4 regions of the Paenibacillus sp. CFBP 13594 genome follow, and region 1 is predicted to be linked to each of the others. Evidence: a T-box and tRNA genes for the amino acid it is inferred to sense, from the RefSeq annotation. Region 1 holds a T-box; the other regions hold tRNA genes.
What was found. The T-box of region 1 lies ahead of leuS (leucine--tRNA ligase). A T-box ahead of a tRNA ligase gene usually reads a tRNA of that ligase, here a tRNA-Leu.
Positions count from the first base shown of each region.

Region 1 (4,710 bases):
CTGATGGAACGTTCCTGTTTGATGTGCATCATCCCAATACCCTTATTCGTTATGATGAGGAGCAGCCTTTTGTACTGGATGAGCGCTCCGTGTCGTATATTTGGACTTGTGATCTGGATCAGGATCGCTGTGAGATCGAACATCATCTCAGTATTTTTTCGCGTGTGGATGATGGTAGCAAGGATATGTATCAACGGTTTGAAGAAGTTCATGTCCAGCGTGCATATAATCCGGACTGGATGAAGCTGGAGTTATCCAAGGCAGGTTTTAGAGACGTGAAGGTATATGCGGATTTTGAATGGAAAGAGGCTGAAGACAGCGCTCAGCGCTTGTTCTATGTTGCTGTGAAGTAAGAACGAAAGATGACAACTGTCCTTATGTATGGTGCATAAGGGCAGTTTTTTTGTTTGATTTTCCATGGAGAATGAATAGCAATATTCTTAAATAGGGTAAAGGAATACAAGAAAAGACATAACGACGTGACAAAAAGTATTGCCAGTTAAAGTAAAGGAGGCGATAATAGTCGGATAGAAAGCGTTTTCTGAGAAAATAAATCAATTGTCAATGTGAGGTGTAGAAATGGAAAGTACATATAAAACAAGACTTACGTCAGAACAGTTGAATGCCATAATAGAGCAGCATTTCTCTGCAGGTATACAGGACTACAAGGAAATGGTGGATGGCTGGGCCAATCATGCATATCTCATTACACTGAGTGACGCACAGCGGGTGGTACTCAAAATTGCTCCATCGGCTTCGACAAATCTGATGCGCTGTGAGCAGGATCTCATGATTGCCGAGGTTGAGGCACTACGCCTCATTACGGAGCTACAGGATGTTCCCGTACCCCAAGTGCTGGCTTATGATGATTCGTTAACGATGGCTTCAGCGCGTTATTTTATCATGGAGTACATGTCTGGAACACCCTATAATCAGGTCAAGGATCAGTATTCTGGGGAAGAGCAGGAGACCATTGAACAACAACTCGGTCGGTACAATCGTCGAATTAATGAAATCAAGGGTGAGAAGTTTGGATATTTCTCGGAGCAAAAACAGCGTTATTCCACATGGAAAGAAGCATTTATGAATTTGATGGATGACATTCTTACCGATGGTGAAGAAGCCGGAATTACATTTTCGATCGATTACCCTGAATTGAGACGCTTGATTGAAGAAAAATCAAATGTGCTGGATGATGTCAAAGAACCTGTGCTTGTGAGTTGGGATCTGTGGGATGGCAATGTTTTAGTAGACAAAGGTCGTATCACAGCGATTATTGATTTTGAACGTTCACTATGGGCAGATCCTCTGATGGAGCATTATTTCAGTCATTTTAACTATACGCCTGGTTTTGTGAAAGGGTATGGGCATGCGATTACGACTGAAAGTGAGCTGAAAAGAAGAAGCCTCTATGACTTGTACTTTGATCTGGTGCTACGCATTGAGTGCGCTTATCGTCAATATGATAATCAGGAACATGTGAATTGGACCATTCATAATCTGGAGGAAGGCATTGAGCGTTTTCGGTCATCCTGAACAGCAACCAGCGTTATGAACGGTACGAACCGTAGACTTCAAGATGGCGATTATAACGTGTAATATTGACTTTGGGCTTGCTTTTTTATATAATGGTCCCGATATTGTATACATATTTCGATGATAAGGATCAGTAGTAATTCCTGTACATAACAGAGAGCCGGCGGTTGGTGCAAGCCGGTTGACAGTGATTTGCGAACTCGCCTTGGAGAAATGCGGTGATTACACCATTCTGTTTAACCTGCTTGTATAAAGCTTGGGTTCAGGAATGGAAATCCGCATCGGTTAACCGCCGTTACAGGTCCAAAGGGAGTGGATGACGAAGCACGTTCGTCCGCTAACTAGGGTGGTACCACGGGAATTCAACCTCTCGTCCCTAGCGCTGCAAACGCTACGGGATGCTGAGGTTTTTTTGTTGCAATTAAAGCTAAAGCGAATAACCTGAAGGAGGAACAATAGATGAGTGAGAATAACCAGCCGAAACACGGCTATCAGCCACAAGTTATGGAAAAAAGTTGGCAGCAATACTGGGATGCAAATAAAACGTTTAAAACGGGTGAGGACCCTGCTAAACCGAAATTTTATGCACTGGATATGTTCCCTTATCCATCCGGTTCAGGTCTGCACGTAGGCCACCCGGAAGGATATACGGCAACGGATATCGTTTCCCGTTACAAACGTATGCGCGGTTACAATGTATTGCACCCAATGGGTTGGGACGCTTTCGGTCTGCCTGCTGAGCAGCATGCACTGGATACAGGTGAACATCCACGAGATATTACATTCCGTAATATTGACAATTTCCGTCGCCAGATCAAATCGCTTGGTTTCTCCTATGACTGGGATCGTGAGATCAGCACAACGGACCCTGAATATTATAAATGGACACAATGGATCTTTATCCAGCTGTACAATAAAGGCCTGGCTTATGTGGATGAAGTTGCAGTTAACTGGTGTGAAGCCCTTGGAACGGTACTTGCTAATGAAGAAGTTATTGATGGCAAGAGTGAACGTGGTGGACATCCGGTTGTACGCAAACCGATGCGTCAATGGGTTCTGAGAATTACCGAGTATGCAGAGCGTCTGCTGGAAGACCTGGAAGAGCTGGATTGGTCTGAAAGCATCAAGGATATGCAGCGCAACTGGATCGGTAAATCGACAGGTGCGGAAGTTGTATTTGCCATTGAGGGTCGCGAGGAAGTCATCAAGGTGTTCACTACCCGTGCGGACACATTGTTCGGTGCGAGCTTTGCAGTACTTGCTCCTGAACATGAACTGGTAGAAGCAATTACAACCAATGACCAACGTGAAGCGATTCAGGCTTATCAGGAGCAGGCTTCTCGTAAAAGTGATCTGGAACGTACAGATTTGGCGAAAGACAAAACAGGTGTTTTCACTGGCGCTTATGCAATCAATCCCGTTAATGGTGCAAAACTGCCGATCTGGATTGCTGATTACGTTCTTGCAGGTTACGGTACAGGTGCGGTTATGGCTGTTCCGGGTCATGATGCACGTGACTGGGAATTTGCGAAGCAGTTTGGTCTGGATATCATCGAAGTTATTCAAGGTGGAGATGTTACACAAGAGGCTTATTCCGGTGATGGCGCGCATGTGAATTCCGATTTCTTGAACGGACTGAATAATGAAGAAGCGGTTGCCAAGATGATTGCTTGGTTGGAAGAGAACGGTAAAGGACAAGGGAAAGTAACCTATCGTCTGCGTGATTGGCTGTTCAGCCGTCAGCGTTACTGGGGTGAGCCAATCCCGATTCTGCATCTGGAAGACGGAACGATGAAGACCGTACCGGAGGATCAACTTCCACTGCTGCTGCCTGATATCGACCAGATCAAACCTTCGGGTACAGGAGAATCACCACTGGCGAATGTTACGGAGTGGGTGAATACGGTAGATCCGGAAACGGGAATGAAGGCACGTCGCGAGACCAACACCATGCCGCAATGGGCGGGTAGCTGCTGGTATTACCTGCGCTTTATCGATCCGCACAATGACAAGGAACTGATCTCCAAGGAGAAACAGCAGCAGTGGCTGCCAGTTGATCTGTACATTGGCGGAGCAGAGCACGCGGTGCTTCACTTGCTGTACGCTCGTTTCTGGCACAAAGTACTGTATGATCTGGGTGTTGTGGAGACCAAAGAACCTTTCCACAAACTGGTGAACCAAGGTATGATCCTGGGTACCAATAATGAGAAAATGAGTAAATCCCGTGGTAATGTCATTAACCCGGATGAAATCGTGAATGAATTCGGTGCAGATACATTGCGTCTGTACGAGATGTTCATGGGACCATTGGAAGCGACAAAACCGTGGAATGCAAACGGGGTTGAAGGCATGCACCGCTTCCTGTCACGTGTATGGCGTCTCTTCATTAACGAAGACACAGGAGCCATCAATGACAAGATTACGGTGGACGGTGGAACGGATGAGTTCAAACGGACTGCTCACAAAACGATTAAAAAAGTTACGGAAGATCTGGAACATCTGCGCTTCAACACATCCATCAGCCAGCTGATGATTTTCATCAACGATGCATACAAAGCGGACACACTGCCTCGTGAAGCGATGGAGAAATTTGTGCAGCTGTTGTCACCACTGGCACCGCATATGGCAGAGGAACTGTGGAGCCGTTTGGGTCATGAAGGTGGAATCTCTTACGTGGCTTGGCCTGAATATGATGAGTCCATGACAGTGGATGCGGAAGTAGAAATCGTTGTTCAGGTAAACGGTAAAATCGTAACTCGTGCTACAATCGCGAAGGATCTGGATGCACAGGGTATGCAGGACTTCACGATGGAGCTGGCACCTGTTAAGCAGGCACTGGAAGGCAAGACCATTCGCAAGGTCATTGCCGTTCCAGGCAAACTCGTTAATATTGTTGCCGGTTAATCTCACCGGCTCGGAATAGTTCATCCAGCTTTAACAAATCTTCATCATATTTGTCATGTGTCGTGTGGATCAGGCTGTCGAAAACACCGTCGAGACTTACCTTCAGCAGTGCAAGTGCCTGAGCGGTAATACCGCCAGGTACAGCGACACGAGCCTGAAGCTCTTGCGGGGTGTATCCTCCTTCGGTGAGCAGCTTGCCTGTTCCCAGGAGCATTTCGCCAGCCAGAGCGCAGGCATCTGCCCTTTTGATGCCTGTCAGCTTCACGGCAC
Region 1 covers NZ_JACYVQ010000004.1:545,219-549,928, forward strand. Annotated here, with positions in the region: gene IFU39_RS16055 (class I SAM-dependent DNA methyltransferase) at 1-353, shown strand, start outside; gene IFU39_RS16060 (phosphotransferase family protein) at 580-1,536, shown strand; T-box leader at 1,648-1,917, shown strand; gene leuS (leucine--tRNA ligase) at 1,996-4,440, shown strand; gene comER (late competence protein ComER) at 4,421-4,710, opposite strand, start outside.

Region 2 (4,710 bases), on a different contig from region 1:
GGAAAACAACGATGCTGGATGTGATATGCGGCAAAACAAAACCCATGTCCGGCTCGGTGAAGATGGCGGATGGCACGGAATTAACACGACTGAAGGAGCACCAGATTGTTCGCAAAGGTGTGGGACGCAAATTCCAGGCGCCATCGATCTTTGCAGGTCTGACGGTGCAGGAGAATCTGACGCTGGCGGCGGAGACTCGCCGTTCCCCTTTGCAAGCCATCGGTATTCGTCGATATGGGAAAATGAGTGCTGCCATGGAGCATGTTACCCTCCAGATTGGTCTGCAAGATCGCGTTGATGCTCGTGCAGGAGCGTTATCACATGGGGAGAAGCAGTGGCTGGAGATCGGCATGCTGCTTCTCCAGGAGCCACGTGTGTTGTTGCTGGACGAACCAGCCGCAGGCATGACGGATGAAGAAACGCACAAGACCGGGCGACTTCTGCAAGAGATTGCGCGTGAACGCTCGGTTGTGGTGGTGGAGCATGATATGGAGTTTGTGCGAGAGTTCGCAGCCAAGGTAACGGTGATGCATGAAGGGAAACTGCTGAAGGAAGGTACGATGGCGGAGGTACAGGCAGATCCGAAAGTGGCCGAAGTGTATCTGGGCAAAAGGAGGGATGACCATGTTGTCGCTGCAACGAATTGAATCCGGCTACGGGGAAAGCAATGTGCTTCGTGGTGTGAACCTGGATGTACAGCCTGGACAGGTGGTGTGTCTGATGGGCCGTAACGGTGTAGGGAAAACAACGTTGATGAAAACATTAATGGGGTTGCTCAAAACACGCAAGGGCAGTATTCAGTGGCAAAATCAGGAGTTATCCACTTTGGACACAGCCAAGCGGGCAAGGGCAGGGATCGGTTATGTACCGCAGGGGCGGGAAATTTTCCCGCAGCTTACGGTGAAAGAAAACTTATTGCTCGGTCTGGAGACAAGTGCGCCGGGAGTAAAAACGTTCCCGGAGGATGTACTGGCGATGTTTCCAGTGCTTGCGACGATGTATGGACGGCAGGGCGGGGATCTGAGTGGTGGACAGCAGCAACAGTTGGCATTCGCCCGGGCATTGGCTTCGCGTCCGGGGTTGTTGCTACTTGATGAGCCGACAGAAGGCATCCAGCCTTCTATCGTGGAGGACATTCGGCAGGTTATTTTGCAGCTCAAGGCAAAGGGGAACCTCTCTGTTCTGCTGGTAGAGCAGAGTATCGATTTTGTACGAAGTGCCGCAGATTACATCTATATCATGGACAAAGGAACGATAACCTTGCACGGGACACCGCAAGAACTGGATATGTCGCAGTTTGAACATCATCTCTCCGTATAGTTGTAGTTAGTCGGCGAGTGGAGAAAGGTTTCAGGAACGCTTGTCCAGGATATTCGAGTATTTGGGATATAACCGCCGGATGCATTCCGGACAGATGTCATGGGTGAATTCGGCGTGGGTATGCTTCTCCAGATAACTCTCAACGGAGTTCCAGTGTTCCTCTTCGTCCTTGATTTGTTTGCAGACGGCGCAAATAGGCAGCAGTCCGCGCAATGTGCGCACTTCAGACAATGCCTTCTTCAATTGGTGTTCTGTCTTTCTCTGTTCGGTAATATCCATGTGTGCAATCAAAGCGAGATCGGTATCCAGAATTGAATTTGCATAAGATAGAGGGGTGAGTTCTACACGAAACCACCTCTTTTCATTGTATACAGTATATACGCAGATGTCATATGTATGATTTCGATTAAAGGGTATTCCGCGTTCTTTCAAATTCTGTGCGACAAGTGCCATGTTAGCGTTCTTGCCCCGTTTTGCCCAGGCTTCCGTCAGATGCAGGTAATGTCTATAACTACTGTGTATATCCGGGTTTGGTGAGCATTGACCAAGTCCCTGTTGCCAGGCACGGTTACAACTTTGGATAATCCAATTGTCATCAACGATGATGAGCTGGTGACGTATGGACTGGAACGACAGCCTCTCCAGATCGGATGTAACATGTCTCATGGATGAGACCCTCCTTTGGCAGAAATCTTATCTCAGTTCATCTGGAATATCCAAAATATCAGCGACCAGGTGCCTGAATCGGGTTGCTTTGCGTGTGCCGTGAATAAGATTGGATAAACGATAGGGTGGGATGCCATGCTGTTCACAAAAGGTCTTCTGGTCCACTTGAAGTTCGGTTAGCCGTCGTTTGATGGCCCATCCGAACGGAGTAACTGGTTTTTTCTTGTTCAAAAGGGTTCACCCCTGGTTAGAATGTAGTATTCAGCCGCCCTTTCATCATGTAGAATATATAGAAATGCGAGCTGTATGTTTCATTATATACGTAAATTCGTCATCTAACAATTAAAAAAGACGGAAAAAAGTGTATTTTGTGATGATAAATGGCGTAAATACGTAAATAAAACAAATAAAATGACAAAAAACACGTCGGCAAGGAGGTTGCCGCGTGTTTTTTAGTTTGTCTGAATGAAGGGGAGCAGGTATGAGGAGGAAGAGGATTAGGCCCTGTAGGCATGAAGTCCAGCTCCAAGCATATGGAAACTGGGGAAAAACGATTTCATGGACATCGAGGTTGGCTGTGCCAGTCCATCCGCAGCCGAGGCGCTGACGGTCTTCCATTCATTCTCCAGATCTGTGGCCAGGCGGACCATCAGATCCTTGGTTGTATCGTTGTTCAGGGGAATGACTTTGGAGGCTTCGGTTATGCAGGCATTCATGGCTGAATGCAGGTAACCAAGGACCGCCTCCTCGACCGGGATGTCGAGGTGGTGGTTAATCCAGGCGTGAACAGTGGAGAGGCAGCCAACCGAATCGTATTTGGCAAAGATCTGTTCGAGCTGGCTGAATTCAATCCAGGGGTGCAGAGCACGTGCAAGTCTGATCAATCGTTTACCCATGGCGGCAGCTTGTTCTCTGAGATCTCCAGGGGTTCGCTGAACATGGACGAGCTTGTCGATTAGAGCTATCCGCCATGTATCCTTGTGATCTGCTGCGGTATAGATGCCTTTGATGGCCATACCTTCAAGACGAACGATGCTGGGATGCAACTGACAACGCATGAATGATTCGAGATCTTCAGCATTACGAATGGTACCCTCCCTGATATGGATATCCATGCCGAAGGAATGGGTGAACCCTCCAACCTGAATAGAGGAATCAAGCAGGTTGACATAATCGAGCAGCTTATTCCCACGGTTCACAATCATTCGCCTCCTGTGTTCGTTAAATGTCACTTATAGTGACATTTATAATCCTTTTTGTTTGCTTTATGTTTATAAATCCGAATTATATGATAGTTATCTTCCCATAAATGTCCGCTTTTTGTCAATGGTATCCGTGAAATTTAATGGATTAAATCTTAAATTTAATATTTGTGTTATTTTATATAACTTAATGTGTTATTTATGTGGTGGAGTGCAGGGAGAACTATTATAGAAGGAAGGACTATATATAAATGAATCAACAAGATCGGCTCTTACCGAAAAAGAGGAGATCAAATCTAATAATATGCAGTTCATGGGTAAAGATGACGAGATTATGCGATTTTTGATGAAAATGCCTAGCTGAAAAAGTAGTATTAAAAAATACTTTACTTTTAGTTCTGAACCCGGTATAATCAATTCTGTTGCCGATTATTTACGACATGCGGTCGTGGTGGAATGGCAGACACGCTATCTTGAGGGGGTAGTGGGCGTATGCCCGTGGAGGTTCGAGTCCTCTCGACCGCATCATATGAACGATGAAGAAGAAGCTTTCCGTTATTGGAAAGCTTCTTTTTTTGTCTTTTTCGAACAGTATGACATCTGGGTTGAGAAAAAAAGCCATCCATTACCGGGGCAATGGTGCTCTACCTTACGGCTACGGGTGGCCTGTGTATTATTTTTGAAGTAAGTTCTTGATATCTTCTTCAATCTTGTCCGGTGTTGTTTTGGGAGCATAACGTTTCAGTACCTGTCCGTTCTGATCCACAAGGAATTTGGTGAAGTTCCATTTGATTGCTTTGGAGCCGAGCAGGCCAGGAGCTTCTGTGCTAAGGTGTTGGAAAAGAGGGTGAGCGCTTGAGCCGTTCACATCAATTTTCTCAAACATTGGGAAGCTTACGCCATAATTCATCTGACAGAACTCGGCAATATCGTCGGAAGATCCTTTTTCCTGTGCAAACTGGTTGCTTGGGAAACCAAGAACTTCAAATGGAGCATCTTGAAACTTGTCTTGCAGTTCTTGCAGACCTTTGAATTGAGGAGTAAGGCCGCATGAGCTTGCCGTATTCACAATCAGGAGCACTTTGTCACGGTAGTCGGACATTTCAACTTCTTGACCGCGAAGGGTATTCACTTTGTAATCGTAGACTGTCATCTAAATCGCCTCCATTTATTTACTCTTATATCTTCTATTATATTGGCTACAATTAAATATTGCAAAACTAATGTGGTGTTAATAGCATCAAAACAGGCAAGTTGTGCAGAATACGTGAATGAATTGCGAAGTGATTTTCGTCAGAGTGAGAATTAGATAGCCTTGAAGAGGTGGATAGAGTATAACCTTATTGTAAGCGTTATTATAAACGAGTATTGGCAAAAATCTGCCGATTTGGTGATCTGTAAGGACTTTACACCGTCATGGCGGGGGTGTATGATTCATAACGTAATTTCAATTTAAACTAAATTGTACTTGAAAAACGAAACAAACGATAATATCGCTCGATCTTACCTTAAGATATACGAA
Region 2 covers NZ_JACYVQ010000003.1:627,074-631,783, forward strand. Annotated here, with positions in the region: gene urtD (urea ABC transporter ATP-binding protein UrtD) at 1-647, shown strand, start outside; gene urtE (urea ABC transporter ATP-binding subunit UrtE) at 625-1,320, shown strand; gene IFU39_RS13610 (hypothetical protein) at 1,351-1,986, opposite strand; gene IFU39_RS13615 (hypothetical protein) at 2,014-2,217, opposite strand; gene IFU39_RS13620 (urease accessory protein UreF) at 2,484-3,185, opposite strand; tRNA gene IFU39_RS13625 (tRNA-Leu) at 3,631-3,713, shown strand; gene IFU39_RS13630 (glutathione peroxidase) at 3,862-4,341, opposite strand.
Region 2: it has a tRNA-Leu gene. The T-box ahead of leuS (leucine--tRNA ligase) is inferred to sense a tRNA for this amino acid. The anticodon was not compared.

Region 3 (4,710 bases), on a different contig from region 1:
TATGGGGCAAGCCCTTTTATATATTGAATTACGTGAAGCAACCTGCCGTCATCGTCGAAACCGGATTTTTGAGCAATGCGGCAGATCGAGCCAGAATGAGTGACCCCGCTGAGCAAAAACGAATCGCCCAGTCCATTGCCAATGGAATTATTTATTATCTGTCGGTAGTGTAGGAGCAGATTGCCATTGCCACACATCTCGAACCAGATCACCGATTCCAACAAATTGAACCTGATTTTGCAGACGGGAGACGGATTCACGAATTACTGCGGATGTGTTCATCCCTGAATGACCGACATGACCAATGACAACACAGGTATCCTTATCGATCGCACGCTGAGCAGCCAGGTCCAGTTGCTTGCGAATGTGTTGCTTGGAGTTTTGATCATCCAGGAAAATGTCATTACCTACAGGTGGCATATTTCTGGATATGGCCAGTTCCCCCACCACGGAGCGAAAGTTCGTACGGCTGTCGACAAAGAACAGGCCCCGCTCCTTGCATACATCGAGCACAATGGACATGATGCGTTTGTCGGACGTTATTTTAGAACCCATGTGATTGTTCATGCCAATGGCGTGGGGCACATCATCAATCGCTTTCTCCACACGTTCCCGTACTTCTTCATCTGTCAGATTGGATGTGATTGCACCCGGGCCCAACCACTCAGGTCTTCCTTTCTTGGGTTCCATGGGCATATGCACAATCACATCCATCCCCTTTTCATGTGCAGCTATCGCATCTTTCTTTGTTGTTGGCAAAAAGGGCATAACCGCTACCGTTAGTTTAACTGGCATCGCAAGAATCTCTGCCGTTCCCTTCATGTCATTTCCGACGTCATCGATGATAATTGCTAACCGTTTATGATTCGATGGGGACTCTGAAGCTGCCGCTGTAGGCCCTCCTGCCGATAAGCCTGCGTAAAACACAATCAATAATGCCATGATACCTGCAATGAATCGATAATTCTTTCTCTGTACCTTCATCATGATTCCCTCCCCTGTAACTTCTGTGATCTCATTGTTTGATAATGAAGGGAGGAATATGTAAGCCAAAGCCTTCCTTAATGATAATATCCCCGCCCTTGAAGACCTCTATCTCAAGTGAAGATCTCCATCATTCCCGTTTCTTCCTTAGCATTCAGACAAGAACTGTCATTGAACAGTTAGAAAATAGAGATTAATTAGAAAAAATACTGTAATTTGTCAGGTTTTCAGTTTAGGAATTATTTAGTAGAATCAACAAATGAAAGAGCTTATGTGCTGCATTTCTTTCCTATGATTTATGGAAGGAGGTTTTGAAAGGGTTTACATAAAATAAATGCCAGACAATCCGCTATTCTTGTTTGTTTTTCTGGTCGCGGTTTCTCTATGTAACCATTTACCACTATCGAGGAGGATGAAAGTAGTGAAATTCAAACTAAAAAAGACGATTAATGTTCTTTTGGCCTGTTTAACAGCCCTGCCTTTGATGTTAACCCCGACAAATGTGTCAGCAGCCAACGATGCCAACATTAATTTGTCCTCGGAAAAACAGCTGATCAAGGGCTTTGGGGGCATTAACCTTCCTGCCTGGATTGGTGATCTGACTCCCGCTCAACGTGAAACTGCTTTTGGTAATGACCAGAATCAGTTAGGCTTCTCAATTCTCAGGATCTACGTTGATCCAGATTCCAATAACTGGTATCGTGAAGTTGCCACAGCGAAACGCGCTATTGAGAAGGGGGCTATCGTATTTGCCTCCCCATGGAATCCTCCGAGCAGCATGGTGGAAACGTTCAACCGCAATGGGGACACCAATGCCAAACGTCTGAAATACGACAAATATGCCGCATATGCGCAACATCTGAATGATTTTGTAACCTATATGAAAAATAACGGCGTAGATCTGTATGCCATTTCTGTGCAAAATGAACCGGATTATGCTCATGACTGGACCTGGTGGACTCCACAAGAAATTCTTCGTTTCATGAAAGAAAATGCCGGGTCCATTCAAGGTACCAAAGTCATGGCGCCTGAATCCTTCCAGTACTTAAAGAACATATCCGACCCCATCCTGAATGATCCGCAGGCACTTGCCAACATGGACATTCTGGGAGCACATACGTATGGAACCCAGATTTCCAATTTTGCCTACCCTCTCTTTAAGCAAAAAGGAGCCGGCAAAGAACTGTGGATGACTGAGGTGTATGTTCCGAACAGTGACAACAACTCAGCAGACCGCTGGCCTGAAGCATTAGACGTTTCCTATCACATGCACAATGCCATGGTGGAAGGTGATTTCCAGGCCTATGTGTGGTGGTACATCCGCAGACAGTATGGTCCGATGAAAGAAGACGGTACCATAAGCAAACGCGGATATAATATGGCCCATTTCTCCAAATTTGTACGTCCTGGCTACCTGCGGGTCGATGCAACGAAAAATCCGGATACAAACACATTTGTTTCTGCCTACAAAGGGGATAACAAGGTCGTTGTCGTAGCAATTAACCGTGGAACTTCGGCAACAAGCCAAAAATTCGTTCTGCAGAATGGTAATGCCTCCACGGTGTCTTCTTGGGTTACGGACAGCAGTCGTAACCTGGCAAGCGGGGCCTCGCTTAACGTATCCAATGGGGCCTTCTCGGCACAGCTCCCGGCTCAGAGCGTAACAACGTTTGTTGCCAACATTACTGGCGGGAATAACGGCGGAAATACAGGCAGCGGCACTACTTATGAAGCCGAGACCGGAACAACTCTTACGGATGCTACCATTGAAACGATCTACCCTGGTTACACTGGCTCCGGGTATGTTAACTTCAATGCGATGACTGGTTCAGCCATTCAATGGAACGGTATTAATAACACAATTACAGGTACTAAAAACGTAAAGTTTCGTTATGCGCTGGAAAGCGGAACCCGTAACCTCGACATTTTTGTGAACGGAACCAAAGTCATTAGCAACGACCCCTTTCCGGCAACGGGAAGCTGGTCCACTTGGGTTGAAAAAACAATACAGGTCCCCATGAACACGGGGACCAATACATTGAAAGTGGTTACCACTGGATCGGAAGGACCAAATATTGACAGCGTTAATGTTACCGCAGCACAATAAACGTTCCGTATGGCTGATGGAAGACATTTGCTGTACGTGCAGCTAAACACTAACCTGTTGGATACTAAATCTAGTGTTATATCAAAAAATGCAAAAAAAGACTCCTTAAGCTAACGCTTAAGGAGTCTTTTTATTAGATGCGGTCGAGAGGACTCGAACCTCCACGGGGGTTAGCCCACACGGACCTGAACCGTGCGCGTCTGCCAATTCCGCCACGACCGCATATTGTATCTCCGTGATCAATATCGGCGACAAGAAGTAATATATCATGTGGAATCTATCATGTCAACACTGAAAATAATAACAATAAAGCCCGAACCAGACGTCCATGTCGATTCAGGCTTTACCTTTAACTACTAAGAGTTTGGTTCATTAAAACGGAAGCATACTACAATTTACAGCTTGGAAGGCCAGTTGCCATACCATGCATACCCGCCTCTTCTTTCTTTATCAATATCACTTAATTTGTATTTAACTACCCCGTCACGACCAATAAAGATTGGTTTATCTGTTCCTATCTCATAGAAGCGTGCCCAAATTGGTGCAGCTTTGGAATCAGCGATAATTTTACTATCTCCATTAGCTCTTTCATATTTGTACCCCGTAATTTTCACCTTGTTAAACCAAGCCTCCGCTCCTTTAATGGATGCGGTAATTTTAGCGTTAGCAGATCTGGTTTTCAGAAATTTAACAATCGTTACACTCTCTCCAGCTGTCAGCGATGGCACTTCGTAGATTCTTGCGCTCGCTGGTTTAAGGGAACTGGAATCATGTTGTTGTCCCCAAGCTGTCAGCTTACCACCTGAAACGACCTGTGTATTCAAAATCGCCTCCACACCTTTGGCAACTGAATTTTTACTACGGTTAGCAAGTGTGCTGTCTATAAACGAGAAATCACCTTTGCGTGCTGCTACTTCATCCAGCATGATCATTACGTTAATCATGGCATCATCATTGTAAGTGATATGCTTGTGATATCCGGAGCTTTGGTAAACTTGTGGCCATCCGCCGTTTGAATACTGCATGTTGATCAAAAAGTTAATCCCTTTGATTGCAGCTGTGGAGTATCGGGGATCATTCGTCTTTTTAAATTCCTTCGCCAATCTTCTAATTTCTGAGTATGTAGCCTTGTTGTCTATCGTGGACTTCGCCCACTCTCCACTTGTCTGTTTATAATCTTTTCTCCAACCTCCATCCGGGAGCTGGTTCTTCAAAATATCAGAAATACTCGCTGTAGTACCTGAAGCATCCGCAGCAGATACCGTCCCTACAGGGAGAACTGCCATTCCAACTGCTGAGAACACCATCGTACATGCCAGGACAAAAGTAATTATTTTCTTTGCTTTCAAATGTAACACTCTCCTATGTTCGTTTTTATAAATCTTCCACTTCTACTTTACTTATGAAACGCGTAATTATCGCATAATAAAATCAATTTTAATCCAATATGTGGATTGGATAATCAGATAATATGCAAAAAATCGATTTTTGTCAATATATGCAACTTAATGAATATAATCTCTCTAATTCTACATAACGGGATAGTTCTTTTAACTCATGACAAACCTATTTATTTATCCAAATTCGTCTTAAACGAACCAATAATGACGTTTTTGTCA
Region 3 covers NZ_JACYVQ010000002.1:611,021-615,730, forward strand. Annotated here, with positions in the region: gene IFU39_RS10135 (N-acetylmuramoyl-L-alanine amidase family protein) at 1-173, shown strand, start outside; gene IFU39_RS10140 (divergent polysaccharide deacetylase family protein) at 148-942, opposite strand; gene IFU39_RS10145 (carbohydrate-binding protein) at 1,397-3,091, shown strand; tRNA gene IFU39_RS10150 (tRNA-Leu) at 3,230-3,313, opposite strand; gene pelA (pectate lyase) at 3,487-4,440, opposite strand.
Region 3: it has a tRNA-Leu gene. The T-box ahead of leuS (leucine--tRNA ligase) is inferred to sense a tRNA for this amino acid. The anticodon was not compared.

Region 4 (4,710 bases), on a different contig from region 1:
TGTGTGAACAGCTTCGCTTTCAGATCGGATACCTGTTGCTCCAGTCCTTCATATCCCTGCTCATCGGCAGTGTAACTAACAAGCAAGTTCTCCGGTCTGAAAATATACCCCGTTAACTCTTGCAGGCTGGAAGATAACTCTTCTTTTCTGGCCTCAAAATTCGCCTGAAGATCCTCAAGCCACTGGTAAAAGGTAATGCCACTCACAGCTTCTCTGAAATCCGCAACCGCTGAATGTTTGGACGATGACCGACCAATTCCCGCAGAGTGTCCGCTATTGATCAGATTACGTTGCAGATTACCTTTCATCTGAGAGATGATCTCATATAACCGCTTCGAATTATCGAATTGGGATGTGAACACAATTTCTTTGATCATATCAAAGGCAAATCCAAGCTTGTCATATAACACTTTTGCGTTGAACTCATAGGTCGCTTTGAATTCATTGTGCTTATGCGCGTTAGCATAAGATCCAATCCCGCTATGAATACCTCCTGAATGGATATGGATTTCATTGGACAATTCATTGAACGAATAGTTTTGAGTATCCACGTAACCCAATACATTTTTCAACAATCCTGCATACGGCAGGAGATGACGTGGCACTTCTTTGATATCGAACAGCAGTCTCAGATAACCAATCCCGTTTGTGTAGAGGTTATGGTGGAGAATGGTTGTGCCATCGACCTGGTTCACCGTTTGATGCAACGTAGAGGCTTTTGGTTCAATATCTTCAATCGACAACGTCGGAATGACCTGCTGCTGCTCTTTGGTTGAAGGTGTATTCTGATATTCGGCGAGTGCTTCCGTTTTCTGAATCAGCGTCTGAACTTCTTCCTCGCTAAGTCCGGCCTGAATGGTTTTCAGCCGTGCTTTCAGCGCTTCTTCTTTACGTGAATTCAACCCTTTGTCCGGTGTCAGGGCTACGAAGGAAGTATGTGTGTTTTGCAGTAAATACTTCTCAATCAGCTGCTCAAAGTAACCTTCGTTCATTTTTGTCCGCAGTTCAGCAAATACGTCATTGGCTTCCAAATGAGTGAAAGGTGCTTCTTCATCGTACAACCAGCTTTGCAGGGAGGAGAATCCGTAGATCAGACCCTTCGGCATTCTGCCATAGTCCGCTTCTCTGTGATTGAACTCATACGAGTTAATTCCAGCAAGCAGCGCTTTAGGATCAAATCCTTCTTTTACCACACGCTCAAGCACTTCTTGGACCGTTCCCAAGAAATCCTCTTTGCTCGCCAGATTGCTCTTCTTCAGTCCCACAGTGAATACAGGTTGATACAGGCTGTCATCATAGGAACCGTAGACGTCCTTGGCAATGCCCTTATCCAACAACGCCTGCTTTAGTACCGCTCCCGGAGCGTTCAGCAAGGCGTATAACAAAATCTGGAACGAAATGTTCAGTTCCTTATCCAGACTTGTGCCAATCACCGCATTATAGGTCAAGAAGCTGTTATCCACTTCGGATTCCGTACTTCCCGCAGAGTAAGTCTTAACTGTGTCTACCCGTTGTGCAAAGGCAGGTTGAAGTTGAATGGCCGAATCAATCTCGATTCGATCATATGCACTCAGGTAGTTCTCATCTAGCCATTGCAGCTTCTCTTCCATATCCATATCTCCGTAGAGATAGATGTAACTGTTGGAAGGATGATAGTATCTCGTGTGGAAATCCAGCAACCCCTGATATGTCAGATCCAGAATAGCTTCCGGGAATCCGCCAGACTCGGAGGAGTATGTGGTATCCGGGAAAAGGGAGTTTAGTACTTCTCTGCGCACCATTCGTTCCGGTGAAGAAAAGGCACCTTTCATCTCGTTATATACAACTCCGTTGTAGGTTAACTCATCATCGGCCGAGGCCAGGTTGTAGTTCCAGCCCTCTTGCAAAAATATCTTTTCATTCTCATAAATATTCGTATTTAATACCGCATCCAGGTAAATATCCATCAGGTTATGGAAGTCATGATCATTACGACTCGCGATCGGGTAGATCGTCTTATCCGGATACGTCATGGCGTTAAGGAATGTATTCAATGAACCTTTCAGCAACTCAACAAAAGAATCCTTGGCCGGAAATTTCTTGGACCCACAGAGCACGGAATGTTCGAGGATATGGGCTACCCCTGTGTCATCTTCCGGAGGTGTTCGGAAACCGATACTGAATACTTTGTTGTCGTCCTGATTGGACAAAAGTACGATTTTGGCTCCGGATTTCTGGTGCTCCAATAGATACGCATCCGATTTCAGTTCTTCAATTCTGCGCTCCTGTAACACCTTGTATGGCTTAAGCTGTTTCAACATAAACTTGAGTCCTCCGTCCATAAGATTGTTTTATTGGTTTTGTGACTCTACATAAGTTCACATATGGTTATTTACACGGGCACTCCGATGACAGAACAACCTTCCGATCGCTGTTATCCCCAGATTTTTTTGATTCCCTTTTGAAAGGGAAAATCCGGGGATAAAGGCGCACGCTTCGCTTCTTCAGGTTTTTTCTGTCCCCTCCGTTATCATGTAAATGTATGTTTGAACTTATATCGTTCAGCAAGGTAAAGGTAATATATGCCTACGGATAGTATACACCATTGTTCCGTCTCTTCATAAAAGTGAGGCAAATGTACCTTCTGATATGTATTATGTAGGGTTTAGGTTTATGAACTGCATGGTAAAGTGGTCAGCTATGACATCATATAGATAGTAAGTAACACAAAAAAAGATCGCATGCAGCTTGGTTAACAAGCGTCATACGATCTTTTCTTTAAGATGCCGAGGACCGGGATCGAACCGGTACGGTAGTCACCTACCGCAGGATTTTAAGTCCTGTGCGTCTGCCAATTCCGCCACCCCGGCAGGATTATGTATTTCTTGGCGACAAGAAATATCTTACCATGAAATAATTAACTTTGCAACACCTTTTATTAAAAATAATAAAAAATGAAACAGGCACTGCAAGCGTCAGCTCACAGTGCCTAGAAAGTCCGAGTTGCGGTCCCGGACTTCCGGTAAACCAATCTATATTAAGGGAGGTGTAAGATAAGAATACCTCCCCAACATTAAAGAAACCTAAAATCAGCCTTAAATTAAACTAAAAAAGTAAAATAGGTCGAACACGAGCCGCTTCTTCCTCACTACACTCCACGATAACCAAGATATGGTCCTTTAATAGCCAATCTTCGTAATACCGCGCATCCTCCTCCGAGATCCCCGCTTCAGTCAGTGTAAGCACCAAATCATCAGTCTCACTCCCAATCTCATTACCAGCGAGCCTACGTACTGCATTTCCGATCGACATCGTCTGATCCATCCGCTTCCCCAGACCAGCCAATATGCCTTTCAGAGCTCCAAAAGCACCGTCAGTTCCTGCACCTTTTAATGGTTTGGGCAGCCCCGTCTTTTCGCTCACCAGCTCCAGATTAAGCTGCTCCTTCGCCACTGCTCCCAAATATTTATCCTTGATGCCTTCCTCTTTCACCTTATTCAGCATAATTATAGCCTCGTTCTCGGTACGGGCCAGCCCAATAATCAATTGTGTCATTCCGTTCCCCTCCTTTTACCCTAATATAACCCCGTAATCCCCATTCAAAAACGGATCATCCACAGCTAAGACAAATCACCTAGAAGATTGTTGATTTCTCTTCTGGAAATCTATACCTAGTTCTGATAGACTAGATAAAGAAGACAAATTAACCATTGAAAACATTGACATATGGATTTAACATCTCATAATCAGGAGCAATGACTTATGAAAAAAGAGGTAGAAATTGCCATCCGGCGTAAACAACAGATCATGGTTCGTAATACAAGCGGTCAGACGGTAACCGGATTTCCCGAGCGTACCGCTGATACATCCATTCTCTCCTTACGTACCGTTCACGGAAGTCTGTGGATACCGTTTGATGAGGTTGAACATGTTACGCGTCTGTTAAGCATCCGGTCTCATCATTTAAGCGGAATGCAACTCGTATAGTCGGATCTGTAATCCTAGAAACTCAGTTCCCTTATAGAAAAAATACCTTAACTAGATCTATTTATGCCAGCACTTTACACAAAAAAAACCAGACGCATGCACGTCTGGTTTTTCTCTTCTACTTATCCTGTACCATGCTGCTATTGACCTCACAACAAAGACCCTACAATCCTTATTTCTGCCCAACCATATCCTGTTGTTACTTCACTACAAACTTCACTCGTGTTCCATCCGGATATGTACTTAACTGATTCCCTACCCATGAACCTGCACCACGATTATCTTTCGGGGTAATGTACTGGATATCTGCACCTGTTCCTCCTTCAGCACACATCGCCATAGGCCACTCGTCACGATCCTTACCTTTTTTGACCGGAACACCTTTAAGGGATAAATCCCGATTGCCTTCCGCTCCATTACGATCAATGGTGCATACATCCGAATGCCCTGCCTTGATAGCAGCTTTAATATGTTTGGCTGTTTCGGGATAACGCTCTGAAGGGAACGTAATGGTGTGGTCCACACTCTTATTAGCCCCTCCGAATGGATTAGGTATCTCCTCCGGCCATTCTCCCCCTGCCCAGGCGTAGAGGGCTACCAGCAGCATCGCTACCAGTGTCAGTACCTGCTTTTTGAAGCCTTGTTTACCTTTTCGTTTTCGTCCTGTGCGTCTCTTACTCATGCTGTGTCTCCCCCATTCAACATTAGCATTATAACAGAACGTCCGTTCGTAAAACAATAAAA
Region 4 covers NZ_JACYVQ010000005.1:391,549-396,258, forward strand. Annotated here, with positions in the region: gene IFU39_RS18405 (insulinase family protein) at 1-2,300, opposite strand, end outside; tRNA gene IFU39_RS18410 (tRNA-Leu) at 2,764-2,849, opposite strand; gene IFU39_RS18415 (general stress protein) at 3,085-3,534, opposite strand; gene IFU39_RS18420 (hypothetical protein) at 3,742-3,966, shown strand; gene IFU39_RS18425 (NucA/NucB deoxyribonuclease domain-containing protein) at 4,166-4,648, opposite strand.
Region 4: it has a tRNA-Leu gene. The T-box ahead of leuS (leucine--tRNA ligase) is inferred to sense a tRNA for this amino acid. The anticodon was not compared.